DNA from 2 places in the Bradyrhizobium sp. AZCC 1578 genome. Region 2 is predicted to be linked to the other one. Evidence: riboswitches for the same ligand, from Rfam matches in the RefSeq annotation. Region 2 holds a riboswitch; the other holds the start of a gene.
What was found. Region 2 has a riboswitch for cobalamin ahead of V1290_RS14645 (ribonucleoside-diphosphate reductase subunit alpha). Riboswitches for the same ligand answer to the same signal wherever they lie in the genome.

Region 1: another riboswitch for cobalamin. It lies ahead of V1290_RS16775 (TonB-dependent receptor); the one in region 2 lies ahead of V1290_RS14645 (ribonucleoside-diphosphate reductase subunit alpha).

Annotation. Positions count from the first base shown of each region.
Region 1 covers NZ_JAZHRZ010000001.1:3,511,588-3,526,125, reverse strand. Annotated here, with positions in the region: gene V1290_RS16825 (MFS transporter) at 1-199, opposite strand, end outside; gene V1290_RS16820 (hypothetical protein) at 374-1,675, shown strand; gene V1290_RS16815 (hypothetical protein) at 1,780-1,941, opposite strand; gene V1290_RS16810 (hypothetical protein) at 2,119-2,361, shown strand; gene V1290_RS16805 (hypothetical protein) at 2,392-2,682, opposite strand; gene V1290_RS16800 (hypothetical protein) at 2,689-2,928, opposite strand; gene V1290_RS16795 (methyltransferase family protein) at 2,944-3,453, opposite strand; gene V1290_RS16790 (ABC transporter substrate-binding protein) at 3,593-4,351, opposite strand; gene pobA (4-hydroxybenzoate 3-monooxygenase) at 4,750-5,928, opposite strand; gene V1290_RS16780 (methyltransferase) at 5,952-6,938, opposite strand; gene V1290_RS16775 (TonB-dependent receptor) at 7,407-9,701, opposite strand; cobalamin riboswitch at 9,815-10,014, opposite strand; gene V1290_RS16770 (FecCD family ABC transporter permease) at 10,149-11,192, shown strand; gene V1290_RS16765 (ABC transporter ATP-binding protein) at 11,189-11,971, shown strand; gene V1290_RS16760 (ABC transporter substrate-binding protein) at 11,971-12,804, shown strand; gene V1290_RS16755 (MBL fold metallo-hydrolase) at 13,022-14,062, opposite strand; gene V1290_RS16750 (DsrE family protein) at 14,186-14,538, opposite strand, start outside.
Region 2 covers NZ_JAZHRZ010000001.1:3,063,884-3,078,421, reverse strand. Annotated here, with positions in the region: gene V1290_RS14690 (putative bifunctional diguanylate cyclase/phosphodiesterase) at 1-919, shown strand, start outside; gene V1290_RS14685 (N-acyl amino acid synthase FeeM domain-containing protein) at 1,073-1,813, shown strand; gene pal (peptidoglycan-associated lipoprotein Pal) at 2,116-2,607, shown strand; gene V1290_RS14675 (alpha/beta fold hydrolase) at 2,612-3,535, opposite strand; gene ybgF (tol-pal system protein YbgF) at 3,717-4,862, shown strand; gene tilS (tRNA lysidine(34) synthetase TilS) at 4,913-5,944, shown strand; gene ftsH (ATP-dependent zinc metalloprotease FtsH) at 6,214-8,136, shown strand; gene V1290_RS14655 (hypothetical protein) at 8,268-8,468, opposite strand; gene metE (5-methyltetrahydropteroyltriglutamate--homocysteine S-methyltransferase) at 8,513-10,855, opposite strand; cobalamin riboswitch at 11,017-11,230, opposite strand; cobalamin riboswitch at 11,363-11,582, shown strand; gene V1290_RS14645 (ribonucleoside-diphosphate reductase subunit alpha) at 11,699-14,538, shown strand, end outside.

The sequences.
Region 1 (14,538 bases), 450 kb from region 2:
CGGAGACGACGCCGAACACCGTGAGCGCGAAGCCGAGCTCAATGTAGCCGACGCCCAACTGCTCCTTCAGGAACGGAAACAGCATCGGCAGCACAAACAGATGGAAATGGCTGACCCAATGGGCGACCGAAATCGCCGCGAGCGTGCGCAGCGAGGTGTCCACTTTGGCTTGTTGCGGTGCGGCCAGAATGTCGACCATGTCAGCTCAAAAATCCTGTGAAACTTGTGGCCCGGCTGGGCGGGGCTGAAAATATAGGCAGGCCGTTATTTGTCCATGAATGCCGCTGCATGGCTGCCCCGGCGCAGGGCAGGGCGCACGAAATGCCGCCATTAAATCAGGAGACAAAGGCGGTTTACGCGGCAATGATCCGGCATGCCTGATCCCGCAACACCGCTCCGGGTACTGGTCTCCGAAGGTTCCTCGACTTCGGCCCGGGAGGCCATTACGATTCTCGGTCTTTCGGGCCATCACGTCGAGGTCTGCGATCCCTCGCCCTGGTGTCTATCGCGGTTCTCGCGCTTCGTCCGCAAATTTCATCGCTGCCCTGGACTGCGGGACGACCCCGCCGGTTACCTGACCTTCGTCGAGCAGCGACTGGCCGGCGGAAAATTCGACGTGCTGCTGCCGACGCACGAGCAGGGATTTTTGTTTGCGCGGGTCGCGCAGCGCATCGAAGGCCGCGCCGGTCTCGCGCTGCCGAACTTCGAGAGCTATCGCGAGGCGCATAGCAAGGCCGGCTTCAGCCGGCTGCTCGATCGGTTGGGATTGCCGCAGCCGCCGACGCGCATCGTGCAATCCGCGCAAGGGGTGCGCGATGCGGTTCGCTATCCGGCCGTCGTGAAGACTTCTGTCGGCACCGCCAGCCGGGGCATCTGGTTCGTGCGCAGCGCGGACGACCTGACCCGCGCGCTACACGATCTCGAGGACAGCGACGCATTCGCCGGTGAGGTGCTGGTGCAAGACCTCGTCGTAGGCACTACCGAGAAGGCGCAATCGGTATTCTGCCGCGGCCGGATGCTCGGCTTTCATGCCTATCGGCAGATCGCGGCGGGTGTTGGTGGCGGCGAGGCGATCAAGCAGAGCGTGAGCCGGCCGGTCGTTCGCGCTTACGTCGAGCAGATCGGCCGGGCGCTCGATTGGCACGGCGCGCTATCGGTCGATTACATCATGCCGGACGTCGATACCGCGCCATTGCTGATCGATTGCAATCCGCGGCTGGTCGAGCCGATGAATGCCTATCGCTCCGGCGTCGACCTCGTCGGACTTTTGCTTCTGATCTCGCTGGGCGAGACGCCGGCTCCGTTGCTTGCAAGCCGCGAGGGCGTGCTCACGCACCTGGCGATGCAGGCGTTGCTCGGATGTGCGGCGCGCGGCGGAACGCGGCCCGACATTCTCAGGGAATGCTTGCATCTCGCTGCGGCGCGCGGGCCTTATGCCAGCAGCAGCGAAGAACTCACACCGGTGCAGTCGGACTGGATCAGCGCCGTGCCGCTGGCGCTGACGGCAGCCGCGCTGCTGGTTTCGCCAAAGCTGGCGGTCAAACTAGCACGCGGCGGCTTTGGCGCGCATCTGCTCGATGCAGCGAGTATTCGGGTGATTGAAAGCGAAGGCTTCTACCAACACAGCTCGTCATCGTCCGGCTTGACCGGGCGATCCGGTACTCCGCAGCGCTGATGTTCTGCAGAAAGGCCGTGGCGTACTGGGTCGCCCGCCCCGGAGCCTGTCATCGGGCGCGCCTTCGCGCGACCCGTTGGCGGGCGATGACAACTTTTATGAGGCTACAACGGCTCATCGTCGGGGCCATAACGGTCCCGCTTCGGCGTAGCGATGTCGCCGTCCTCGTAGTCCTCCTCCTCCTCAACCGGCGGGCGCGGTGGCTTCTTCGGCTTGGCATCGCCTTGTTTCGGAGGCTCGCTGTTCTTCCTGCCTGTTCCGCCCATATGATTTCACCAAAGTGATGATTCTCGCCGGATCAATCGGCGTTTGCGCTGCATGCCGACTCAGGGTAACGGCATGACCTCAATCTAATCGCGCCCGGAAGATATCCTAGCGCCGGTCAAACGTTTCTTCCCGCCCTTTTTGCGGCTTCAGCTCGAAGGGCATCACATGGAGCCAGTATGAAGAAGCCCCGCATTGCGCTCGATGAACCGCAACAGCGCAAGATCCTCCGCGCCGACAAGGCTCCGACCGCCGGTTATTCGCTGGTCGTGGATGGCCACTTCAAGTCGCATCACGATACGGTGGAGGCGGCTGAGGAAGCGGGCATGGCGTTGAAGAACCGCTTCCAGATGCTTCAGGTGCAGGTTTACGATGCCGAGAACAAGACGCGATCGATGATCGATTGGCCGGGGCCGGCGTAACGCCGAATCTTCGAGTTCGATCGGCCGATCTCAGGTTCGCCGTCCGCCGTTCTGTTGGCTCGCCAGCCACTCGGACAGGGCCACCGGCTTCTCGTCGGCCCGCTTTGTGCTGCTGCGCGCCTTCTTTGCGGCCTTTGCGGCGGGCGCACGTTGCGGCTCGGCTGCTTCGCGCGCAAGCCGCAACGCCTTCAGCTTCGCCATATTGTCGAGCACGGCTTTCGCCGCTGCGTCGCGTTCGGCTTTGCCGGACTTGGCGTCCTGAACGGCCTTGGCCGCCTTGTCGAAGCGCGCCTGGGCGCGATCGCGATCCTCTTTCGTCATTTCAAGTCAGCCTCTTTTCGCAATCCTGGCTTTGGTCTTGCCCTTGACCTTCGATTCCGGCGGATTTGCACGGTCGGCCGCTTCCTTTGCCAGGCGCAGCGCGCGCAGCTTCTCGGTTCGCTGGCGGATCGCAATATCGGCAGCCGCGATCTCGGCCATCGCCTTGATGCCGTCGACTTCCTGGGCGCGCTTGCGGTTGAGCCTCATTTCTTTCAGCTCGGCGGCGCTCTTCGGCTCATCATTCATGTCATACCTCTGAAATCACGACTGATATCGTCGAGCGGTCTGTGGCCCATTTACCACGGATCGGCGCGCAGAGGATGTTATTTTCGGTCGAAAATGGCGCAGTTTCTGACAGAATCTGCCTTGATATGAAAGGTTGCGGGAACACGGCAGGTCGAGCCGGTCTTCGATGAGCGGCGTATTGCGATAACAGCCGTCCGTTTTCTCCAGAAGCCGGAGTGCAGCGCAGCCGGTCAACAGCATCTCGGCCGGGCGTGGATGCAGGCCGAGGGCTTCCGCCAGCCCGGCAACCGTGATGCTGGCGCCGCCCGCAAGGCGGCTGAAGAGGTCCAACTCGTGCGCAGCGGCCAGAGTCTTGAAGGCCCAGAAACCGGTCGAAAGCGCCATCAGCGGGACGGCGGAAGGAAGCTCCAGCGTGGCGGCAATCGGCTGATCGACCGCCCGCAGCTTTGTCTCGCCCGAAATCGAACCGGGCTGGCGGGCAAGCGTTGTCGTGCGCGCAGCAGCGCGCTGGAGATGGTTGAGCATGGCGCATTCCTCAGTGTTGACGGTTAGTTCGCAGCTTCAAATCTCAGCAGGCCAGGTTACGGGGTGATTTCGGGATTCGGACAATCGGTTACGGCTGAAACGGACCGATACCCAACGCGGTCATCGCTGCGCAACGTGCTCAATGGGGGCGGCACGGATCGATCTTCAGCTCCTTGCACGGATCCTTGACGCGCTCGATGGTCCTGATCACCTTCTGATGCAGACGACCGTTCTGCATGATCCCCTCCGAGAGATACTCGTTCATCACCACGTCACGCGTAACCGGATCGATTTCGATCGGCCCGCGTGGGCTGTCATGCGTCCAGCCCTTGAGCGCCGCAAGCGCCTCGCTTGGGTCGCTTTTGCCGTTCGTTGCATGGATCGCGTGCACGATTGCCGCCATGCCGTCGTAGCCGCCGACGGCGAAGAAGTCCGGAACTGCGTCGGCACCGTATTCCTTCTTCGGCATTGTAGTGGTAGGCGGTGACAAGCCCGGCCGCTGCCTCTCCCATCCTTTGCAACTTGCTGTCCTGGCTGATTTATAGCCGACCACCGCGGTCTTCGCCTGCAGTGTCTTAGCGGCGGCCTCGCCCATGGAGAATCCAGCGTGCCAATTGCTGAACGACACGCGGACATAATAGGGCGAGAGGTTCGGGATGTGCGCTGCGCCTGCGTTCAGGATCACCGCGGGCTTCTTTCCTGCGTTGACCAGCGGCGCGCTGGCGATCGCGCTCGGCGAATCGTACCAGCCGGTGAGGATATCGACATTGTCCTGGGTCAGCAGCTCCTGCACCGCGACACACGCATTGGCGCCGGCGAGATCTTTGGCGTCGCGTCTGATCAGCTTGATCGTGTATGGCTTGACCTTGTCGGGGGTTGAGCTTGAGGTAGAGATCAAGACCTCGATCGATTTGCTGCGCGTTCTCCGCGCCCACGCCGGTATAAGGCAACTGAACGCCGACCTTCACCTCCTGCGCAGGTGCCCAGGTGCTGGAGAGGATCAAGGCGGTCGAGGCTGCGGCGATCAGTCCGGTCACCAGACTCCTAGATGCGGGCCGGCAGTCGCATAAGACGGCTGTTCTTCTGCATGTGGTCAACAGGCTTCGTGTGCATCACTAGTGTGGCGGTTCAGAAGTCCGCACCATTCTCGCGGCGAGTCGGACATACGGACTTCTGAACCAAGCCACACTGGAATCAACGAGTTGCCAGTGTCCTTCGATTCCAGAGTTCGTGCGGGCCCCGCTGCCGATAAGGCGCTGCGAGCGATTGCGGCAGCGAAGCGTAGCGCTCGCGGCATCAGCTCTCAAATGGCAGGCCGACATACTGCTCGGCGAGCGATGCCTGCGCACGCTCCGACGCAAGAAGGTAATCGAACTGGTTCTCGCGCATGCGCCGGTCGAACGGCGCTTCATTAGGGAACTGGTGGATCAACGTGGTCAGCCACCACGACATGCGCTCGGCGCTCCACACCCGGCGCAGCGCCATATCGGAATAGCCGTCGAGATAGTGGGTGCGGCCGGCCTTCAAGGCCTCGGTCAACGCGCGCGAGAGGTAGAACACGTCGGAGACCGCGAGGTTGAGACCTTTCGCTCCTGTGGGAGGGACAATGTGCGCTGCGTCGCCCGCCAGAAACAGGCGACCATAGCGCATCGGCTCGGCGACAAAGCTCCGTAGCGGCGCGATCGATTTCTCGATCGAGGGACCGGTCACGATGCTGTCGGCCATGTCCTTCGGGCAGCGCGCCTTCAATTCCTCCCAGAAGCGGTCGTCCGGCCAGTCCTCGATGCGGGCGTCGAGATCGCACTGGATGTAGTAGCGGCTCAGCATCGGGCTGCGCTGCGAGGCGAGCGCGAAGCCGCGCGAATGATAGCAATAGCAGATCTCCGGATAGGGCGGCGTCTCCGACATGATGCCGAGCCAGCCGAACGGATAGCCGCGCTCAAACGTGCGCAGCACCGACGCCGGGATCGATTGCCGGCTCACGCCATGGTGGCCGTCGCAGCCAGCGACATAGTCGCAATCGATCCGGCGGGTCTGCCCGCCCTTTTCGTAGGTCACGTGCGGGCGGTCCGACGTCAGCTCGTGCAGCGCGACGTTTGCCGCGTCATCGATCACGACGCCGCCAGCCGCGTCGCGCGCGGCATAGAGATCCTCGGTGATCGCGGTCTGGCCATAGGACATCATCGGTCGGCCGGTGAACTTGCGGGTGTCGATGAAGAAGTGCGGCTTGCCTTCCCACGCGATGCCCGAGCCGTCATGGACACGTCCCTCCCGATCCATGCGTGCGCCGAGGCCGACCTCGCGCAAGAGTTCGATCGTTCCCGCTTCCAGCACCCCGGCGCGGATGCGCTCGAGCACATGGCCGCGGCTCTGCCGCTCCAGCACGATGCTGTCGACGCCGTTGCGGGCGAGCATGTGGGAGAGTAGTAGACCGGCGGGACCGCCGCCGATGATGGCAACCTGCGTTCGCGTCATCGCCGCATGAGGCCTCCCTTGAGTTACGGCTTACGGCCGATCACGGCGCCGTTTGCGGCGGGTGCGTCGAACCAGACCGTCTCGATGTCCCGGAATCCGGCTTCCTCGAGCCACGCCGAGTATTCGGCCGGCGTGTAGTTCCGCCCTTCCGTCTCGATCAGCATGTTGAGGCTCATCAGCGCAGCCGGCGCCGGCCCGGTCTTTTCGTTATTGACGAGAAGCTCGCTGATGACGACTGCGCCGCCGCTCGGCAAAGCCTCGAAGGACCGGCGCAGCAGGGCGCGGTTCTTCGCCTCGTCCCAATCGTGCAGGATCATCGACAGGAGATGCACGTCGTGATCCCCGGGAAGCTGTTCGAAGAAGTTGCCGCCGGCGGTCTCGATGCGGTCGGTCAAGCCGGCCTCGGTAATCTTTCCCGCGGCGATCGCGGCCACATGCGGCAAGTCAAACACGGTCGCACGCAGCGCCCCATACTGTTTGCAAAGCTCGATGTCGTACGCGCCGGATCCACCGCCGATGTCCAGAAGGCGGCGGAAATGACTGAGATCCACGGCTTCGCCGAGCTTGCGCGCGGTCATCGTGGAGAGCGAATGCATCGCCTCCCAGAAGAGTGCCAGCATCGTCGGATCCTCGCCGTCGAACATCGAGGATTGCACTGCCGGGTCCCACGTGGTTGGCCGGTTCGTGCGCAGCGCCTCTGTAAGCCTCCCCCAGCCCGCGTAGAGCCGCTTGTCAGCCATCTGCACGAAGCCACCGAAGTAATACGGTTTCCCGCGCACGAGATAGGCTTCGCTTAACGGCGTATTGCGATAACGGCCGTCCGTTTTCTCCAAAAGCCCGAGTGCAGCGCAGCCGGTCAACAGCATCTCGGCCGGACGTGGATGCAGACCGAGGGCTTCCGCCAGCCCGGCAACCGTGATGCCGGCGCCGCCCGCAAGGCGGCTGAAGAGGTCCAACTCGTGCGCAGCGGCCAGAGTCTTGAAGGCCCAGAAACCGGTCGAAAGCGCCATCAGCGGGACGGCGGAAGGAAGCTCCAGCGTGGGGGCAAGAGTTTTTGTTCGAGGCATTTCGGCCTCCCATGTTCCAGACTAAGGACCGTGGCTTGCATGACCGTGTTGGCGAACATTGCCATCCTAGTATCGTAAGAAATTACAAGACTGGTAGAAGTGCCAATTCATGGATTCTCGGCCAGTCCAATTCTCGTTTGGCGTCGCTGCGCCTTCAGCGGAGCGACGGAAGAAAGCTCGGGCGCGGCGGCAATCGGCTGGACGTTTGCATGCTTGGCCGGAGGCGCTGTCCGCGAAAGCTCCACGCGAATATTCTCACGGGGACAGCGGCAGCAGGCAATTAGTTATGTAAAGCGACCTGCCCCTTTGACCCTTAACGGTCAGGGGCCGGATGGCCGTCGCAACATAACTTCGTGCTCGACATAGTTCGGCTTATGTCGAGTTCGACATAAGCCGAACCGGCTATATCGGTCAGAACGTCGCGCCAGCCTTCACCATGAAGGTGCGGCCGGGCAGCGGATAGGCCGAGAAACGGCCGGGCGTGAACGAGCTCGCAATGGCGTAGTCGTAATAGAGCGCGTTGAACAGGTTGTTCACGCCCACCGACCAGAAGAAACGATCGTAGGCGCCGCTCAGTTTCAAATCGACGGTGGCGTCTGCCGGAATGCGGCGCTGGGTGTTGGCCTGGTCGTTGTCCATGAAGCGTTCGCTCCAGGCGCGCACCGTGGCGTCGAACACCAGATAGTTCTGCCAGATGTTCCAGGTCACGCCGCCGCTCGCGGTGTAGCGCGACACCAGCGGCACGTCGTTCCCCGCAAACGCACCCTCGCGGAAGACAGCGCGCGTATAGGCGACGCCACCCCGCAGCAGCACGCTGTCGCTGACGCGCAGCGAAGCGCTGGTCTCGGAGCCGTAGCGGCGGGTGGGATCGAGGTTCAAGTTGTGGAACAGCACGGGATTGAAATGGATCTCGTTCTCGAGGTCCATGTTGTAGATGCTCGATTGCATCTGGAAGGCACCGCTCTTGATGCGGAAGCCGCCCTCGATGTCGTGCGAGGTCTGGGTCTTCAAATTGAAGTCGCCGGGCAGCGGGGTGAAGAAGGGGTCGAATGCCGGACCCGAGGCGACGCGCTCGTCCACGGTCGGGGTGCGGAACGCGCGTGCGGCGCGGCCGAACACCGAGAATACGCCATTGAAGCGATGCTCGAGGCCAGCATGCAGCGCATATTGCGTTTCGTTGCTGTCCAACGGGAAGGCCTGAGCGCTGCAGTTAAAGAACATGGCGCAACCGGGCGCGTTGGGGTCGTACCGATCCCGGGCACTCAGGCTGGTATTTTGAATCCTGGCGCCGTAGGAGAAATCCGTCGTCGGCAGCGGACCGACGGTCTGCTGCCAATAGCCCGCCACCGACTGTTGCGACAGATCGTAGATGTGGGTGGGCGGAAGGCCTTTGAACGCCCCGCGTTCCTGGTTGAACGTCGCATCGTAATAATCGATGCCGGTCAGGATCTGTGAGGGCATCCCGAGTATCGAGTTCTTGACACTCAGTCGCGGCGTGATCGACCAGGTCTGCAGTGCCGCATCGTTATAGGTCGAGGAGAAGCTCGGCAGCGGCGAAGCAAACGGTACCGCACCGAAGAAACCGCTTTGCGTATCCTTCTTCCGCACGCCGCCGTCGACGATGAGTTCGGCGCCGTTCCACAGCGTTTTTGTGAAACCGGCGGTGGCGCTGGCGCCCTGCTGATTGCCGTAATCGAACGGCGTGGCGGCGCCCCGGCGGTTCGTGACCAGTTCGTTGAGACCGATCGAGGGATCGACTAAGCGGCCGCCGGGGAATCCGAGCTTTTGGTCGTCACCGGTCACCGTGAGAAAGGCCTTGAGGTCGGGCGTGGAGTAATTGAGATTGCCGACCCCGTTGCGCTGGTCGAGCGCATTGTTTTCCCGATAGCCGTCGGACTTGATTGCATTGCCATAGAACGATGTCGACCACGGTCCGTAATTGGTCGTGGCCGAGAGATTCGCAAGTCGTTGATTGAACGAGCCGACGCCGGCCTCGCTTCGAATGGCGACTGGTGGGCCGCCGACGCCGTTCTTCAGGACGATATTGATGACACCGCCGACCGCGTTGTCGCCATACAGTACCGCGCCACTGTTGCCGCGGGTGATTTCAATGCGCTCGATCGAATCGCGCGGAATGGTCGAAAAATCGACGCCGGCCATGTCGATGTCGTTGAGCCTTCGGCCGTTGATGAGCACCAGGGTATTTGAGGTCGCGAAAGCGCCGAAACCGCGGAGGTCGACGCTGGTCTTGGCGCCGTTGACGCCGCCAAACAGGCTAGTCAGTTGCACGCCCGGCGTTTGCGCGATGATTTCCTGCAACGTTTGTGCGGGCGAATGCGCGATCTCTTCGGCGGTAATAACGGTCGACGCCGTGCCGACGATGCCGGAGAACTGCCGTCCGCCGCCTGCGCCCGCGCCTTGCGGGGCGCTTTGCGATGCGACGTTCGAGCCGGTCCCCGCCGCAGGTCGCGTGCCGGTCAACGGCGCAGCCGCGGGCACGATGCGGCGCGAGGTCGATCCTTCATCGTAGGTCGGTTTGGCGCGGGTCCGGTTCGCGTCAGTGGGCGAGGTTACCTCGATCGGTGGCAGTTGCTCGGGCGCCGTTTGCTGCGCCTGTGCGCCGGAAATGCCAAGCGAGATGGGTATCAGGAAGCTGCTGGTGAGCCAAAAGCGGCGGCGCCGCGTGGCTGTGTTGGTGAAAGACATGACTTGGACCTCGGTATGACGTCAGTGGCACGTCACAGCGAACCAAGTCTCACCATGTGCTTTCAGCAGCTCAGGTGAAGCTAATGTCTGTACTCCCCGACCGACATCTTCGCGTGTGACCACGGCTGACGGCAGGTCTCCTGGCTCGCGGGTCGTTACCCCATCGTCGCCTTCCCAGGACCGAGATGCCCAGTGGCTTATGACGAAGGATTCGCCGCTTACAGTTGCGGGGGCAGCCGCGGAATTGGGGGATTTCCCCGCACCGCATTCCCTTTTGATCCCCAAAATGGGAACCGTCGGGAACTATGGTAGAAGTTTGTCAAAGTCCGAGTCAATGCGCCCCGGGGCGTCCGGCGATCCTCACTGGACGAGTGCGCTATTTTTGCCGCATGAGCACGCCTGCCCGCCACCTGTACCGGGGCGGGTAAACCTGCTTTAGGACGATCGATGAGTGTTGAGGCCGTAACCGTGACCAATGAGGAAGCCGCGCGCCGGCGGATCGGCACGACGGCAGCGCTTGCTGCCCTCGTGGTGCTCTTGATGCTGATCTCGCTCGGTATCGGTCCGGTGCGGCTGTCGCCGCTTGCGGTGGCGGAAGCGCTGTTCGGCGGCGGCAGCGAGGTGGCGCAGGTGATCGTGCGGGAAATCCGCCTGCCGCGGACGCTGCTGGCGCTGGCGATCGGCGCCATTCTCGGGCTGTCGGGCGCGTCGCTGCAGGGCTTGCTCCGCAATCCGCTGGCCTCGCCCTCGCTGTTCGGCGCGCCGCAATCGGCCGCGTTCGGCGCCGTGCTGGTGATTGCGCTCGGGCTCGCCGACGTGCGCTCCTATGCGCTCCCGGTCGCGGCGATCGTCGCAGCATTCGCGTCGGTGTTCGTGCTGCTCTCGATTGCCGGCCGCAACGCCGGGCTGCTGATCCTCATTCTGTCGGGACTGGCGATTTCGAGCTTTGCAGGCGCTGCCACCGCGCTGGTGATGAACCTCTCCAGCAATCCCTTCTTGGTGCTGGAGATCGCATTCTGGCTGCTCGGCTCGCTGGAGGATCGTAGCTTTCAGCATGTAATGCTGGCATTTCCCTTCATCATTGCCGGCGCCCTGATGCTGTTCAGCCAGCGCCATGCCTTTCGGGCGCTGAGCCTGGGCGAGGAAACCGCGCAGAGCCTTGGCGTCGATGTGGGGCGTCTGCGGCTGTTCGTGATTTCGGGCGTCGCGCTCGGCGTCGGCGGCGCGGTCGCCGTCACCGGCACCATCGGTTTCATCGGCCTGGTTGCGCCGCATCTGATGCGGCCCCTGATCGGCCATGACCCCGGGCGTCTGCTGGTCCCGAGCGCACTCGCCGGCTCGGCGCTGCTGCTGGCGGCGGACATCGCGGTGCGCATCATTCCCTCGACGTCGGACATCAAGGTCGGCGTGCTGACCTCGATCATCGGCGTACCGTTCTTCCTCTATCTGATCATGCGCGAACGCCGCGCGCTCGGTGGAGGCGTCGCATGAGCGAGGCGGCGCTACTGACCGCAACGGGGATCGGCGTGCGGCTTGCCGGCCGCGTCGTGCTGAAGGACGTTTCGCTGGCGCTGTCGGCCGGACACCTGGTGGCGCTGGTCGGCCCGAACGGCGCCGGCAAGACGACGTTGTTGCGAGCGCTGGCCGGCCTAATCCCCTCCGAAGGCGAGATCGCGGTCGGCGGCGATGCGCTGGCCTCGCTGCCGCTCCGCGAGCGCGCCAAACGCTTCGGTTATCTGCCGCAGGGGCATCTCGTGCATTGGCCGCTGCCGGCGCGCGATATCGTGGCGCTCGGCCGCTACCCGCATGGCGCAACCGATCCGGCGCGGCTGTCGCCAAAGGACGCCGAGGCCGTGCTGCGCGCGATGCAGGCGGTCGACGTGATGGAGTTCAGCGATCGCCGCGTCACCGAGCTGTCCGGCGGCGAGCGCAGCCGCGTCGCGCTGGCGCGTGCGCTGGCGGTGGAGGCGCCGATCATCCTGGCCGACGAGCCGACCGCCTCGCTCGATCCGCGGCACCAGATCGACGTCATGAAGAATTTGCGCGCGACCGCGGACAAGGGCGTGCTGGTCATCGTCGTGACGCACGATCTCGGGCTTGCAGCCCGATTTGCCGACCATGTGCTGGTGCTGAAGGAAGGCAATCTAGTGTCGTGGGGCACGCCAGGCGAGGGGCTATCGGAGCGGGTGATGGCGGACGTGTTTCGGATCAGCGCCTATCGCGCGGAATATCAGCACGAGGCGGTCATCGTGCCCTGGGCGGATATCTGATGCGACGGTTCGGCTTTCTTGTCGCGATCGCCGCGTTGGCGATGTCAGGCGGCGCAGTATTCGCGGCCGGCCCTCCGCGTATGGTGTCGATGAATGTGTGCAGCGATCAGTTGCTGCTGACACTGGCCGACCCCGAGCAGATTTTGGGCCTCAGCCGCTTCGCGCGCGACGGCTGGCAATCGCAGGCGGGCGACATCAGCCGCTATCCGGTACTGTCAGGCGCGGCCGAGGACGTGCTGCTGCTCAAGCCGGACATGGTCATCGCCAGTGCGTTTGACAAGCGCTCAACGCGGGAGCTGTTGAAGGCGAAGGGCCTTCATCTTGCCGAGCTCGCCGTGCCGCGAAACCTCGAAGAAGCCCGCGCGCAGATCCGCGAGGTCGGTGACATGACCGGGCACCCCGATCGCGCGGCCGCCGAAATCGCGCGGCTCGACGCCGCGCTGGCGCGCGCCCGCCGTGCCGCCGCCGAGCGGCATTATCGCGTGCTGCCGCTGTCGCGGCGCGGCTGGGTGGCGGGCAGCGACAGCTTTCTCGGTTCGCTGCTGAGCGAAGTCGGGCTGCGCAGCGCCGCCGGCGATCTCGGCTTTACCTTCGGCGGATTTGCCTCGCTGGAGGCGATCGTTTCCCTGAGGCCCGACTTCGTCGTGGTTTCGAACGCCGGCGATTATGCGCGAGACGACGGCCAGGCGTTTCTGGTCCATCCGGCGCTGGAGCGCTTCTACCCGCCGGAGCGGCGCATCGTGATTCCGGAGCGGCTGACCGAATGCGGCGGCGTCATGTTGGCCGATGCGCTGGATGCGCTGACGGCGGAGTTGAAGCGGGTGGGGCGGTGATGTCCGGGTAAAACTGGGGCCGTCGTCCCTGCGAACGCAGGGACCCATAACCACCAGCCTACATTGTTGAAGCGCAGCCGTCGCCCCTTGTGCCCTTTGCGCGGGCCGCGGTGTATGGGCCCCTGCGTTCGCAGGGGCGACACGTTGAGAGGTTCTCGCCTCTATCCCGTTGTCCCTGCGTTCGCATGCGTTCGCAGGGACGACGACACCATAAAGACTACTCGTGCACCACCGGCCCACCTATCTTCTTCCACGCGTCCAGCCCGCCTTCGATATGCGCGGTGTTGGCGAGCCCCGCGTTCTTTGCCGCGGCCACCGCCATCGCCGAGCGTTCGCCGAAGGCGCAGAAGAACACGACCCGGCGGCCGGTGGCGGCGGCGACTTCGCGCAGCATGCCGCCGGGCTTGAGGCTCTCGGCGATGCCGGGGTAGGGCGCATGCAGCGCGCCCGAGATGGTGCCATGCTTGGCGCGCTCGCTGGTCTCGCGCAAATCCACCAGCAGGATATCGGGCCGGCCAAGGCTCGCAATCGCATCGCGGGCACAGAGCGCGAGTCCCTGCTTGGCAAGCTCCTCCTGGTGCAGGCCGACATGCATGTTGGCGGGCACCGCGACGTCCATCATCTTGGGGTTCGGCAGCTTCAGGTTCGCCATCAGCTCAATGTATTCGTCGACGCTGCGTACCTGTAGCCGCGGATTATAGCGGCGCTCCTCGCCGATGGTGGAAACCGTGTCGCCCTTGTAGTCATGGGCGGGGAATACCAGCGTCTCGTCCGGCAGTTTCAGAAGCCGGTTGAAGATCGATTCATATTGCGCCCGGGAAGAGCCGTTCTGGAAGTCGGTGCGGCCGGTGCCGCGGATCAATAGCGTGTCGCCAGTGAAGACGCGATCGCCCATCAAATAGCTGTAAGAATCGTCGGTGTGGCCGGGCGTGTACATGACATCCAGGCACAACCCCTCGATCGTCACCTTATCGCCGTCGGACACCCGCATCGACACCACGTCGGCCTTGCTCTGCTCGCCCATGATGGTGATGCACTGGGTGCGGTCGCGCAATTCGCCGAGGCCGGTGACGTGGTCGGCGTGCAGATGGGTGTCGACCGCCTTCACCAGCCGCAGATCGAGCTCGCGCAGAAGCTGGCAGTAGCGATCGGCCTTTTCCAGCACGGGATCGAGGATCAACGCCTCGCCGCCGGCGCGGCTCGCCAGCAGATAACTGTAGGTGCCGGACACGCTGTCGAAGAGTTGACGAAAGATCATGGCTACACGTCCGCGTTAACTCAGGTTGGATCAGGGCCGGACGTAGCTCCAGCCCGCTCCTGCAATTCCATCCACTTTACCACGCCTGAGGGCGCGATGAAATTACGGCTCGCTCGCAGGCGGTCACGGCCGTACCAGCGTGTACCCGTTCTCCGTCAGAAACAGAATTTGTGCGACGCCGACCTGCACCGGCGTGGCCGCGGCGATGAACTCCGGCCGTTTGCCGGCCTCGCGTTCGAGCGTATCGACGGTGTTGAGGCAGACGTCGAAACGCGCGCCTTGCGCGACCAGGCTCTCGACCATCTTGCGGTTGGGATTTTCCGGGCGCAGCAGGTCGATGCCGGGGCCGAACGCGACGACCTCGATCGCCACCTTGTCGGGATCGTAATGCTTCATCAGGTTGCTGGCGACGCTGAGCACGAGGCCCTGCTTGCGCGGATCGTTGTCGGAGAGCTGCAGCACGATTTTGTGCTCCG
Region 2 (14,538 bases):
CACACTGCTCAAGAATGCCGACATGGCGCTCTATCGCGCCAAGGCCGACGGCCGCGGCACCTTCTGCTTCTTCCGGGAGGAGATGGCGCAAATCGTCGAGTCCCGCCGTATCCTCGAACTGGACCTGCGCAAGGCGCTGGCCAACGAGGAGTTCGAGCTGTTCTTCCAACCACTGGTCAACCTCAAGTCGGGCCGTATATCGACCTGCGAGGCTCTGATACGCTGGAATCATCCAGTCCGCGGCACGGTTTCGCCGACCGATATCATTCCAATCGCCGAGGATATGGGCCTGATCGTCGATCTCGGCCGCTGGATTTTGCGCAAGGCCTGCATGGAATGCATGAAATGGCCCGAAGCCGTCAGCGTTGCCGTCAACTTCTCGCCGCAGCAGTTCCATCAGCGCGACGTGCTCAGCGAAGTCCGCTATGCACTCGAGGTCTCTGGCCTGCCGGCGAACCGGCTCGAAATCGAAATCACCGAATCCTCGCTGCTGCGTAACACGCAGTTGACCCACGACGTGCTGTCGCAATTGCATTCGCTCGGCGTGCGGATCTCGCTCGACGACTTCGGCACCGGCTATTCGAGCCTTAGCTATCTGCACAACTTCCCATTGCAGAAGGTGAAGATCGACCGCTCCTTCCTGGAAGGGATCGATAGCGACCGTCCGCTGACGCTCCTGCGCGGCGTGGCGCGGCTGTCAGCCGATCTTGGAATGTCGGTCGTGGTCGAGGGCATCGAGACCAACGAGCAACTCGAATTGATCAGCGCCGACGGGGCGGTAACCGAAGCGCAGGGCTATCTGTTCAGCCCGCCGGTCCCGGCCGTGCGCGTCCGGCAGTTGCTCAATGCGTCGCACGGTCGCCGCATGCCTGACGACCAGCTCATCGCTGTTTCTTCGCGATCGATCGCGTCAGCGTAATCAGTCCCAATATGTTCGTGCTCTCGACACGGCTACTCCGGGTTTTTGCGGGCTGCAAGGTTAACCCTAACGTGTCTAAGCCTTTGCAATTTTGTTAAGGAGCCGTTAATCTTTCGCACTCGTGGAAGTTGTTGTGGAAGGTTAGGAGTACAGATGAAGGCCGGAGCCGAACCGCGCACTTCGCTCTTTGGGCCGGAGTCAGGGTTGTCTGATCGAGTCGATTACCGACTCATGGAAACTCCCGAGGAAAAAGATTGCATCTATTTGATGCGGTACAAAGCCTATCTGCATGGCGGAGTAACCGCACCGTCAGAGTCTCAGCGCGTCAGCGATCACTACGACGATGCGCCCAACGCCTGGATTTTCGGAATCTATGTCGACGGAGAACTCTGTAGTTCTATCCGCCTCAACGTCGTGACGTCAGAATGTCGGATTTCCGGTTCAGCCGACTTGTTCGGCGATGTTCTTCACCCGCGCCTCGATCAAGGTGAAGTTCTCATCGATCCGCTTCGTCTTGCTGCGCTCCCCGAAAAAGCGAGGCGGTTCCCTGACCTTCCCTACCTGACGGTGAGGCTGGCCTACATGGCATGCGAGCATTTCAACGCTGATACCGGGCTCGCGCTAGTTCGTGCCGAGCACCAGGCGTTCTATCGCCGGGTCTTCATGTCCGAGGTCATCGCCGAACCGCGTTCGTTTCCGGGCTTCTTGCCCAAGGTGGCATTGATGGCGTCCGATTACCGGGCCGTGCGGGAAAAGGTCATGACCCGTTTTCCCATCATGCGTTCGACGTCCGTCGAGCGGCGGATGCTGTTCCAGCGCGCCGGTGAGCGCCATTCCACGCCGCGCGGGGTCGTCAGATCTTTCGAGCAGGCCTCGATCGTTCCGATTTCCTGAACCGGCCGAACAACGACGGACCGGACCATCCGGCCCCCTAGGGACCTATCCGAATTCCGCGACTTGTCATTCCTGGGTCACCGTGGCCCAAACGCCGCAAATCCGGTGATTTCGGCCCCTGCGCACTTGCCTTCACCCTCGCGCCACATTTACAAACCATTAACTATCGCAGTCGCTTTTCACGGTTTGTCGGCATTTGATCGGGTCTGGCAAGGTTCCATCAAGGTTGACGGAATGTTTGCTTAACCATCGACCTGTAGACCAGACAACAGTCGAAAAACGTGAGCGTTGGAGGCTCCGGAATGAAATACCAGATGCGTATCCTCCAGGGATGGAAGCTGGCGGCTGTGGTCGCTGTGGCGCTGTCGATGGGCGCCTGCGCCAAGAACAACGTCGGCGCCGATGGCGCGATGGCCAGCGCGGCAACCCCGGGTAGCCAGCAGGACTTCGTGGTTAATGTCGGCGACCGCGTGTTCTTCGAGAGCGACCAGACCGATCTGAGCCCGCAGGCGATCGCCACGCTGGAGAAGCAGGCGCAGTGGCTGCAGACCTACAACCGCTACTCCTTCACCATCGAAGGCCATGCCGACGAGCGCGGCACCCGCGAGTACAACATCGCGCTCGGCGCACGCCGCGCCCAATCGGTGCGCAGCTATCTCGCCTCGCGCGGCATCGACCCGAACCGCATGCGCACGATCTCCTACGGCAAGGAGCGCCCGGTGGCGGTCTGTAACGACATCTCCTGCTGGTCGCAGAACCGCCGCGCCGTCACGGTGCTGAACGCCGGCGCCTGAGCCGTCAGGCCTTTCGCAGAGTTTCAAAGCCGGCGCCTTCGGGCGCCGGCTTTATTTTTGGGCGCAGGATGAAATCGCGGATGACTGCCAGCGTGCGTTCGGGGTCATCATTGACCACGCCGTGGCCGCAACCGGCAAAGCGCTCGAACTGCACGAGATGCGGCGGCAGCGCGGCGGCGATATCCGCCTGGCTCTCGATCGGATGTATCGGGTCGTCCTCGCCGCCGAGCACGAGTGTTGGGCAGCGGATGCGACCGAGATCCGGAAACAGGTTGAACTTGTCGCTCTCGCCGTCGGGTCTTGCGAACCAGTGCAGCGCCACCTCTCGACGGCTGACCGCACGCCTTGCCATGTCCGGATCGCGCGGCATTCGCGTATAGACCGGCATGGCCAGCCTCAGCCAGGCGTCGCGCTCTGCCTGATCCAGGGGGCCTTCAGGCTCCAGAAACCGGCGCCGAGCCAGCGCACCCACTTCCGGCCCACCGAAGCGCTCAAACAGCGCTACGCGCCGTTCCCGATAGGAACCACCGGCGGCCTCGGTGCTGATGAGGATCAGTCTGGACGGGTGATCCGGATGGCGCGTGGCATAGGCGAGTGCGACCATGCCGCCGAACGACGCGCCGAGGACGATCGGATCGACGATGCCAAGGGCCTCGCAGAACGCGTGCACGTCGTCGCCCCATTGCGCCAAGGTCCAGCGCTCGCGCGGGCCGTCCTCGCTGCGGCCGTTGCCGCGGTGGTCGAGGTAGACGATCTGGGCGATATCGGCCAAGGCGGAGTAGGCCGGCCGGTAGATCGAATGGTCGAAACCCGGACCGCCGTGAAGCATCAGCAGCACCGGTTTTTCCCGCATCACCGGGCCGTCGGGCACGAGTTTCGCGCCCTCGACATCAAAGAACAGCCGCACCCCGTTCACGGACACGTGCATCGGCGGGTCTCCCTCGATTTGTGAACGGTCGGCCGCGTCGGGCGGCTTGTCTTGAAGGGGATACTAAACCATACCGGGCTGCAGCGAACCGATTCGGAAACGCCAGTCACAATTCTGGCGTACTCCCTCTCTCAATGTGTTCTGCTTTCGTTTGACACGTGATTTTCGTCGTCAGGGCAAAATGTCACTCAGATTCCTCAATGCTGCCGGCGCCGCGGCGATTGCCGCGATGCTGGCTTTGTCTGTGCAGCCCTCGGCCGCACAGATCACGTTCCCGTGGGAGCGTTCTCCGCAAGGCTCCCCGCAAGTCCAGGCGCAGTCCGACGACGCCGATCTGGAGATGCGGATCCAGCGGCTGGAAAACCAGCTCCGGCAACTGACCGGCCAGAACGAGGAACTGCAGTACCGCAACCGCCAGCTCGAAGAGCGGCTGCGCCAGCTCGGCGCCGCGCCGCCGGCACCGGGCGGCCAGCCTCCGGCGGCGCAGCCCAGCATGGCTGCCGCACCGCCTCCAATTCAACCCGGCCCGCCGCAGCAACAGGGCTATCCCCAGCAAGCCTATCCGCAGCAGGGGGCTCGTCAGCCGCAGGGCTATCCGCAGGCCCAACCCGGCTATGACCGGCAACCGCAGATCGCCTCGCCGGCGCCCATCGTGCAGGAGCCGGCAGCCCCGGCGGTCGGCGGCCGCCGCCGCGGCGACGCGTTCGACCCCAGCCAGAATCCCAACGCTCCCGGTGCGCCGCGTGCACTCGGCGGCGGCCAATTGCCGATCGGAAATGAAGCTTCGGTCGGCGCGCCGGGCGGACGCGGACCCGGTGAGCCGCTCAATCTGGGCGGTCCGCGCGATCCCGGTGGCGCCTTGCCGCCCCCCGCTGCAGCCGCACCGCCGCCGCGCGGCCCGGGGCCCGGCGCCAGCGCCGCGCTGACCCCGTTGCCGCCCTCGGCCACGTCGAAGGACGAGTTCGATCTCGGCATCGGCTACATGCAGCGCAAGGATTATGCGCTGGCCGAAGAGACCATGAAGAACTTTGCGCAGAAATATCCGAGCGATCCGCTGATTGGGGATGCGCAATACTGGCTCGGCGAAAGCTATTTCCAGCGCCAGCAATATCGCGACGCCGCCGAAGCGTTCCTCGGCGTGACCACCAAGTTCGACAAATCAGGCAAGGCGCCGGACGCGCTCTTGCGGCTCGGGCAGTCGCTGGCGGCGCTGAAGGAAAAGGAAGCCGCCTGCGCAGCGCTCGGCGAGGTGACGCGGAAATATCCGCGCGCATCTGCCGGCGTCAAAGCCGCCGTCGATCGTGAGCAAAAGCGGGTTAAGTGCTAAAGCATAAGCCGGTCGAGGCCGCCATCGGTCTCGAATAGACTGGCGATGCCATGCCTGATGACGACCACGCGCCGATCTCGGTACAGCAAGCGAAAGAGCTGTTCGCGCACTGGAAGGCCGCGCCCGCGCTCGTGCTGGCGGTGTCCGGCGGGCCCGATTCCCTTGCCCTGATGTGGCTTGCCGCTCGCTGGCGCCGTGCGCTGTTGCGCGGGCCGCGGTTGATCGCCGTCACAGTCGATCATGGCTTGCGGCCGGAGGCCGCCCGCGAGGCGCGCGAGGTCAAGCGTCTCGCCCGCTCGCTCGATCTGCCCCATCGCACGCTGCGCTGGACCGGCGCCAAGCCGAAGACCGGCTTGCCGGCCGCAGCGCGGGAGGCGCGCTATCGCCTGCTGGCGAAAGCTGCGCGGGCGAGCGGCGCGACGCACATCCTGACCGCGCATACCCGCGACGACCAGGCCGAGACACTGCTGATGCGGATGCTGCGCGGCAGCGGCATCGCCGGTCTCGCGGCGATGGCGCGCGAGAGCGAGCGAGAGGGCGTGTGGCTGGCGCGGCCGTTGCTGGACATCCCGAAGTCCCGGCTCGTTGCGACGTTGGACAAGGCAAAGATCGCCTTTGCCGATGATCCCACCAATCGCGACGTGAGTTTCACGCGGCCGCGGCTGCGTGCATTGATGCCGGCTTTGGCAGAGGAGGGCGGTGACAGCCGAAATCTGGCGCGGCTGGCATCAAGGCTGGCGCGGGCGAATGCCGCGATTGAAGTGCTGGCCGACGGCGCCGAGCGCTATCTCGCGGTGAGAGATCGCGATGATGCCACGCGCTTCGGGTTCGATGCCCAGGCGTTTGCCGGTCTGCCCGAGGAAATCCGGCTTCGGCTGCTCAAGCGCGCGATTGACCGGGCCGGTCACGAAGGACCTGCGGAACTCGGCAAGGTCGAGGCGCTGCTGGCAGTGCTGGACAACGCCATTGCGAACGGCCAAAAGCAATCAAGACTGAAGCAGACGCTTGCCGGGGCCGCGATCAGCCTTACCGGAGGCCGAATTTATGTCGATGCAGCGCCGCCGCGGGGTAGCCGGGCGTGAGAAGCGTTCCTATCTCCCAATATATCCGCAATGTCGGGACGGAGAGCCTTAACCACCCCGGAAAAACACTGGCCTTTTGCGCCATTTTTTGACCGGGAATCGCGTTAAGATGCGTTAAATAGTCCCGTGTGGTTCCCTTGGCATTGACCCGGGCGCCACCTAGATTGGGTGCAGTGGACCGGGGATTCTCGCCTCACTACCCAAGGAATATTCTAGGGTTACTACCAAGGACATAGGGCCGCGATCCGCGCGACCACGAAGGAAGATCAATGAACGCCAATCTGCGCAACTTCGCCCTCTGGGTCATCATTGTCTTGCTGCTGTTGGCATTGTTCACGCTTTTCCAGAATCCGGGTCAGCGTACGTCCTCGCAGGACATCACGTTTTCGCAGTTGTTGAGCGAGGTCGATCAGAACCGCGTGCGCGACGTCGTGATCCAGGGGCCGGAAATCCACGGCACCTTTACCAACGGCTCCTCGTTCCAGACCTATGCACCGAATGATCCGACGCTGGTGAAGCGTCTCTATGACGGCAAGGTCTCGATCACCGCCAAGCCGCCCGGCGACAACGTGCCCTGGTTCGTGTCGCTGCTCGTTTCGTGGCTGCCCTTCATCGCGCTGATCGGCGTCTGGATCTTCCTGTCCCGCCAGATGCAGGGCGGCGCCGGCAAGGCGATGGGCTTTGGCAAGTCGCGCGCCAAGATGCTGACGGAGGCCCATGGCCGCGTCACTTTCGAAGATGTCGCGGGTGTCGACGAAGCCAAGCAGGACCTGCAGGAGATCGTCGAATTCCTGCGCGACCCCGGAAAATTCCAGCGCCTCGGCGGACGGATTCCGCGCGGCGTGCTGCTGGTCGGTCCTCCCGGCACCGGCAAGACGCTCATCGCGCGGGCGGTCGCGGGCGAAGCCAACGTGCCGTTCTTCACCATTTCCGGTTCTGACTTCGTCGAAATGTTCGTCGGCGTCGGCGCCTCTCGTGTCCGTGACATGTTCGAGCAGGCCAAGAAGAATGCACCCTGCATCATCTTCATCGATGAAATCGACGCGGTCGGCCGTCATCGCGGCGCGGGCCTCGGCGGCGGCAATGACGAGCGCGAACAGACGCTCAACCAGTTGCTGGTCGAGATGGACGGTTTTGAAGCCAATGAAGGCGTGATCCTGATCGCCGCGACCAACCGGCCTGACGTGCTGGATCCCGCGCTGCTGCGTCCCGGCCGTTTCGACCGCCAGGTTGTGGTGCCGAACCCGGACGTCGTCGGTCGCGAGCAGATCCTGAAAGTTCACGTTCGCAAGGTGCCGCTGGCGCCCGATATCAACCTCAAGACCATCGCGCGCGGCACCCCGGGCTTCTCCGGCGCCGACTTGATGAACCTCGTCAACGAGGCGGCGCTGACGGCTGCCCGCCGCAACAAGCGTATGGTGACGCAGGCCGAGTTCGAAGAGGCCAAGGACAAGGTGATGATGGGTGCCGAGCGCAAGTCGCTCGTCATGACCGAGGAAGAGAAGCTCTTGACGGCCTATCACGAGGGCGGCCACGCCATCGTCGGCCTGAACGTCGTCGCGACCGATCCGATCCACAAGGCGACGATCATCCCGCGCGGCCGCGCGCTGGGCATGGTGATGCAGCTTCCCGAGCGCGACAAGCTGTCGATGTCGCTCGAGCAGATGACCTCGCGCCTCGCCATCATGATGGGCGGCCGCGTCGCGGAAGAACTGATCTTCGGTCGCGAGAAGGTCACCTCGGGCGCGGCCTCCGACATCGAGCAGGCGACGCGGCTGGCGCGCATGATGGTGACGCGCTGGGGCCTGTCGGAAGAGCTCGGCACCGTGTCCTACGGCGAAAACCAGGACGAGGTGTTTTTGGGCATGTCGGTGTCGCGCACGCAGAACGCCTCGGAAGCGACCGTCCAGAAGATCGACAAGGAGATCAAGCGGCTGGTCGAGGAAGGCTACAACGAGGCCACCAAGATCCTCACCGAGAAGCGCGAGGATCTCGAGACACTGGCCAAGGGCCTGCTCGAATTCGAGACGCTGAGCGGCGACGAGATCATCGATCTGTTGAAGGGCAAGAAGCCCAACCGCGAATCGGTCTTGGAGCCGAGCGCGCCGCGCGCTTCTGCCGTACCCCCGGCCGGCAAGCCGCGCCCGCGTCCCGATCCGGACCCGGGTCTGGAGCCGCAGCCCCAGGCGTAAGCGGCGGTCAGTTCTGAACGACGAAAACGCGGCGGTGACGCCGCGTTTTTTTGTGCTTGTGATCGGCCCCTTTGTCGCGAATAGACGCGGGCCAATAGCATCTGGTGCAGACCGGGATTGACTTCGAACCTTCATGGCGCCGCGGCCGGCGCCCCGAGGTGTACGGCCAGAATGTGTTCCGGCGTCTCGACCACTTCGACCTTTTGCCCATCGCCGCCGACAAAGGCGAGCACCGTGCGCTCGCCGTCGCGCCACATGCTGCCGACGAGGGCAATGTTGATGTGGGTAGATTGCCCCGTCTCAAATCGCGTACATTCGATCCAGAAGCGCATGACGTCCTCCTTGATTTGCCTTGATGAGAGACGGGGCGGGCAGGTTACGCCATCGCCCGCAATTCGCGTGCCGCGGCAACCATGTTGGCGAGCGCGGGTCGGACCTCCTCCCATTTGCGGGTCTTCAATCCGCAATCCGGATTGATCCAGATCTGGGTATCCTGGAGCCGCTCTCGCGCCAGCTTCAGCAGGCCGGTCATCTCGCCGATCTCGGGGACGCGCGGCGAATGGATGTCGTAGACGCCGGGGCCGATTTCGTTCGGATAGCGGTAATCCCTGAATGCATCGAGCAGTTCCATCTTCGAGCGCGAGGTCTCGATCGAGATCACGTCGGCGTCCATCGCGCCGATCGCGCCGATAATGTCGTTGAACTCCGAGTAGCACATGTGGGTGTGGATCTGCGTTTCGTCGCGCACGCCGGACGAACAGAGGCGGAAGGCGTCGACGGCCCAGTCGAGATAAACCTTCCATTCGGACTTGCGCAGCGGCAGGCCCTCCCGCAGCGCAGCCTCGTCGATCTGGATCATGCCAGCGCCGGCGGCTTCGAGATCGGCGACCTCGTCGCGGATCGCGAGCGCGATCTGCCGGCAGGCTTCGCTGCGCGGAATGTCGTCGCGGACAAACGACCAGTTCAGAATGGTGACGGGCCCCGTGAGCATCGCCTTCATCGGCTTTTTCGTCAGCGACTGGGCATATTGCCACCACTCGACCGTCATCGGCTTTGGGCGCGAGACGTCGCCGAATAGCACAGGCGGGCGAACGTAGCGCGATCCGTAGGATTGCACCCAGCCGTGCGTAGTGAAGGCAAAGCCTGCGAGCTGTTCGCCGAAATACTGCACCATGTCGTTGCGCTCGAACTCGCCATGCACGAGAACGTCGAGCCCGATATTTTCCTGCCAGCGCACGGCGCGGGCGGTCTGATTCTGCAGATAGAGCTTATAGGCTTCGTCCGTGAGGGCACCCCTGGCGTGAGCGGAGCGAGCATTCCTGACGTCGGCGGTTTGCGGGAACGAGCCGATGGTGGTGGTCGGGAACGCCGGCAGATTGAAGCGCTCGCGCTGAACGGTGGCGCGTTCAGCGAAGATGCTGGAGCGGAAGCGCATCGGTTCATTGATGCCGGCAACGCGTGCCGTTACCTTCGCATCGTGAATGCGCGGCGAGACCTTGCGGGAGGTCGCCGCCTGGTCCGAGGCTTTCAGCGTGGCCTCGACCGCTGCGCGCCCACTGGCCAGCACTGTTCCGAGCGTAGCCAGTTCCTCGAGCTTCTGCACCGAAAACGCGAGCCAGCTCTTGATTTCGGGATCGAGCCCGGTCTCCAGCGCCAGATCGATCGGGACGTGCAGCAGCGAGCAGGAGGGGGCGATCTGCACACGATGCTTGCCGAGTTTGGCGATTGCGGGCTCGAGCCGGTCGAGAAGCCGGCTCAAATCCGCGCGCCAGATGTTACGGCCATCGATGATTCCGAGCGACAGCACGCGGTTATCAGGAACTCCGGCGAGGTCGTCGATCTGCTCCGGCGCGCGCACGAGGTCGAGATGCAGGCCGGCGACGGGCAGGGATATCGCGGTGTCGCGGTTGGCGCCGAGTGCGCCGAAATAGGTCGTCAGCATGATCTTGAGCTGCGGCACGCCGCTCGCGATCTCCGCATAGGCATGATGCAACGCCTGCTGGGCGACGATATCGAGATCGAGCACGAGACACGGCTCGTCGATCTGCACCCATTCCGCGCCCCGGTAGGCAAGTTCGCGCAGCACCTCGATGTAAACCGGCAGCAAGCGATCAAGCAGGGACAGCGGATTGAAGCCGGCATCCTTGCTCTTGGCGAGTTTGAGAAACGTGACGGGGCCGACCAGCACGGGGCGGGTTTGATAGCCCAGCGCCTTGGCTTCCTCGTATTCCTCGATCGGCTTGCGCGAGGCGAGGATAAATTTCTGATCCTTCGTCAGTTCGGGCACCATGTAGTGGTAGTTGGTATCGAACCATTTTGTCATCTCGAGCGCCGGCACGCCGTGCGCATCGTCATGTCCGTGACCGGCATGCCCGCAACTCGCCTCATGCGGCTTGCCTTGCGCGCCGCGGGCCATCGCGAAGTAAGTCGCAAGCGAGACCGGCCCGCCGTTCCAGCGATAGATCTCCGGGATTGCGCCGACCATCACTGATGTGTCGAGCACGTGGTCGTAGAACGAGAAATCGTTCGACGGGATCACGCTAACGCCGAGTTTTTTCTGGCGCGCCCAGTTGGCGGCACGAAGCCCCACGCCGGTTTCGATCAGCGCCTTCTCGTCGGTTGCGCCCGACCAGAAACTTTCCAAAGCGAATTTCAGCTCGCGGCGCGGACCGATGCGCGGCGCGCCGAGGGAGGCAACGGGAAGCGAAGAAGTGGAGATGGTGGAAGTAGACGTAGCTTTGGAAGAAGTAGCATTGGAAGTAGACATTGGCTTAACCCCAAAAGTTGGGGGCAAAGGCCGAAGTGACACGTCTGGATTTTCGCGAACGGCAGAGCGCGCGCGGAAAATCGCAACCGCACCACCGGGACACCCCGCCCGAGGACGTGTATGTTGTCGAGGCAGGTCTCCTGGCTCGCGGGTCAGTGCTGCTGTCCGGCCTTCCCGAAACCTTGCGAGGTCTCAGTGACTTTGTTGGACAGCGGCTCGCCGCTTACAGTTGCGGGGGCAGCTCCGGCTTTGGCTTTTCGGCCGCACCGGCTTCCCTCTTAGCTTCGGAAGAACGTCTCCCGAAGAACCACGACGGGTCCACTTATCGGCAACGCGGCAGGCGCGTCAACTCGGCGACATTCACCGGCGCGTTGTCATCGTTGTTCACAGCCGCGGGGTTCCGTCGCCGAAATTCTTGCACATCGCCCGCTCCCCCATTGACACGTTCGTTCAAATCGCACCAAATATAGCAGTCACGGTCCGCCATGACCCAACACATGGTGGCTAAGAGGGAAGCCGGTGTATCGCGTATTTGCCGCGAAAATCCGGCGCTGCCCCCGCAACTGTAAGCAGTGAGTTGTTTCCGAATCTTACGTCACTGATGCGGCATCGCATTGGGAAGACACGGGAACGACGGCGACCTGCGAGCCAGGAGACCTGCCGCGACACCGAAAAAAACGTCCACGGGCGGGGTGTCCCGGCGGCGCTTGCGGACTCATGCCGGCGTTTCTCGCCGCGCATTTGAAGCAGCGTCTTCTCCGACATCCGGCCCCAACACCATCACGGGGTCTCTTGATGTCACTCTCTCCCGATCGCGAAGCCAACGTCGCTCCATTCATCCGACTGCGCCCCGAATCGCTTGCCGCCTCGGAAGCGCAGCCGCCGATGCAGGTGATTCGCCGCAACGGCACGGTTTCGAAATTCGACGCGAGCAAGATTTCGGTCGCGATGACCAAGGCGTTTCTGGCGGTCGAGGGACATGGCGCGGCGGCCTCCCGCCGGGTGCATGAAATCGTCGAGCAACTGACCTCGGACGTCGTCGGCGCGCTGTCGCGCCGGATGAGCGAGGGCCGCACCTTCCATATCGAGGACGTGCAGGACCAGGTCGAACTCGCCCTGATGCGCAGCGAGCACCACAAGGTCGCGCGCGCTTATGTGCTCTATCGCGAGGAACGCACGCGCCAGCGCGCCGGACAGGACGTGGCCAAGGCCGCCCAGCCATCGGGGAAGCCCTCGTTACGTGTCACGCTGGCCAGCGGCGCGCAGGTCCCGCTCGACATCGCGCGGCTGACGCTGATCATCGAAGAAGCCTGCGCCGGTCTCGAGGGAGTCGGCGCCACGGCGGTGCTCGCCGAGACGCAGCGCAATCTCTATGACGGCATCAGCGAGGACGAACTGGCGCTGGCGGCGGTGATGGCCGCGCGCACGCTGGTGGAGCAGGAGCCGAACTACGCCTATGTCAGCGCGCGGCTCTTGCTCGACAAGCTGCGCACCGAGGTGCTGTCTTTCGTGCATGATGCGCCGACCAGCGCGTCGCAGGCCGAGATGGCCGAGCGCTACGGCGAGTACTTTCCAGCCTATATCAAGGCAGGCATCAAGGCCGAACTGCTCGATCCCGATCTGGCCCGCTTCGACCTGAAAAAGCTTGCAGTCGCGCTGAAGCCGGAACGCGACCTGGCGTTCCAGTTTCTGGGTCTGCAGACGCTGTACGACCGGTACTTTCTGCATGTGCACGGCAATCGCATCGAGCTGCCGCAGGCGTTCTTCATGCGCGTCGCGATGGGACTGGCGATCCGTGAGATCGACCGCGAGGCGCGCGCCATCGAGTTCTACGATCTCCTATCGTCGTTCGACTTCATGGCCTCGACCCCGACGCTGTTCAATTCCGGCACGCTGCGGCCGCAATTGTCGTCCTGCTTCCTCACCACCATCGCCGACGATCTCGACGGCATCTTCAAGTCGGTCAAGGACAATGCGCTGCTCGCAAAATACTCCGGCGGGCTCGGCAACGACTGGACCCGGGTGCGTGGGCTCGGCGCGCACATCAAGGGCACCAATGGCGAAAGCCAGGGCGTGGTGCCGTTTCTGAAAGTGGCCAACGACACCGCGATCGCCGTCAACCAGGGCGGCAAGCGCAAAGGCGCGGTCTGCGCCTATCTCGAAACCTGGCACATCGACATCGAGGAATTTTTGGACCTGCGCAAGAACACCGGCGACGATCGCCGCCGCACCCATGACATGAACACCGCGAACTGGGTGCCGGACCTGTTCATGCAGCGCGTCGAGGCCGACGGCGAATGGACGCTGTTCTCGCCGGACGAGGCGCCCGATCTGCATGACCTCTACGGCGAGGCGTTCGCCCAGCGTTATGCAGCTTACGAAGCAAAGGCGGCGCGGGGTGAGATCCGCGTGTTCAAGCAGATCCGCGCCACCGATCTCTGGCGCAGGATGCTGACCATGCTGTTCGAGACCGGGCATCCCTGGATCACGTTCAAGGATCCCTGCAATCTGCGCTCGCCGCAGCGCCATGCCGGCGTGATTCATTCCTCGAATCTCTGCACGGAAATCACGCTCAATACGTCGGATGACGAGACCGCCGTCTGCAATCTCGGCTCGATCAACCTGCTCAATCATGTGCGGGAAGGCCGGCTGGAGGAGGCGCGACTGCAACGCAGTGTGACGACGGCAATGCGGATGCTCGACAATGTCATCGACATCAATTTCTACACCATCCCCGAAGCGCGGCGTTCGAACCTGCGGCACCGCCCGGTCGGTCTCGGGCTGATGGGATTCCAGGACGCGCTGCAGGCGATGCGGATTGCGATGGCTTCAGATGCGGCGGTAACGTTCGCCGATACCAGCATGGAGATGATTTCTTATTACGCCATTTCGGCCTCCGTCGATCTGGCGGCCGAGCGCGGGCGGTATCCGTCGTTCGATGGCTCGCTGTGGAGCCGGGGCATCTTGCCGATCGATTCGATCGAACTATTGGCGGAAGCCCGCGGCAGTCTCGCGATGAACCGCGGGATGACACTCGACTGGGATAGCTTGCGCGAGCGCGTCAAGGCGACCGGCATGCGGAATTCGAACGTGATGGCGATCGCGCCGACCGCGACGATTTCCAATATCTGCGGCGTCGCGCAGTCGATCGAGCCCGCCTACCAGAATCTCTACGTCAAGTCGAATATGTCCGGCGACTTCACCGTGGTGAACGAATTTCTGGTGCGCGACCTCAAGGCGCGCGGGTTGTGGGACGAAGTGATGGTCAACGACCTCAAATATTTCGACGGCAGCTTAGGGGCCATCGATCGCATTCCCGACGACCTCAAGGCGCTCTATGCCACCGCGTTCGAGATCGACAGCGCCTGGCTGATCGAGGCAGCATCGCGCCGGCAGAAATGGATCGACCAGTCGCAGTCGCTCAACCTCTATATCGCCAACCCTAGCGGCAAGAAGCTCGATGCGCTCTATCGGCTGGCGTGGGCGCGCGGGTTGAAGACGACCTATTACCTGCGCTCGCGCAGCGCGACGCATGTCGAAAAGTCCACGCTCCGGGGGACCGACGGCAAGCTCAACAGCGTCGCGTCCGCGGCGATGATGGCTCCAGCCCCCTTCATCGTCGCGCCGGCCGCCAC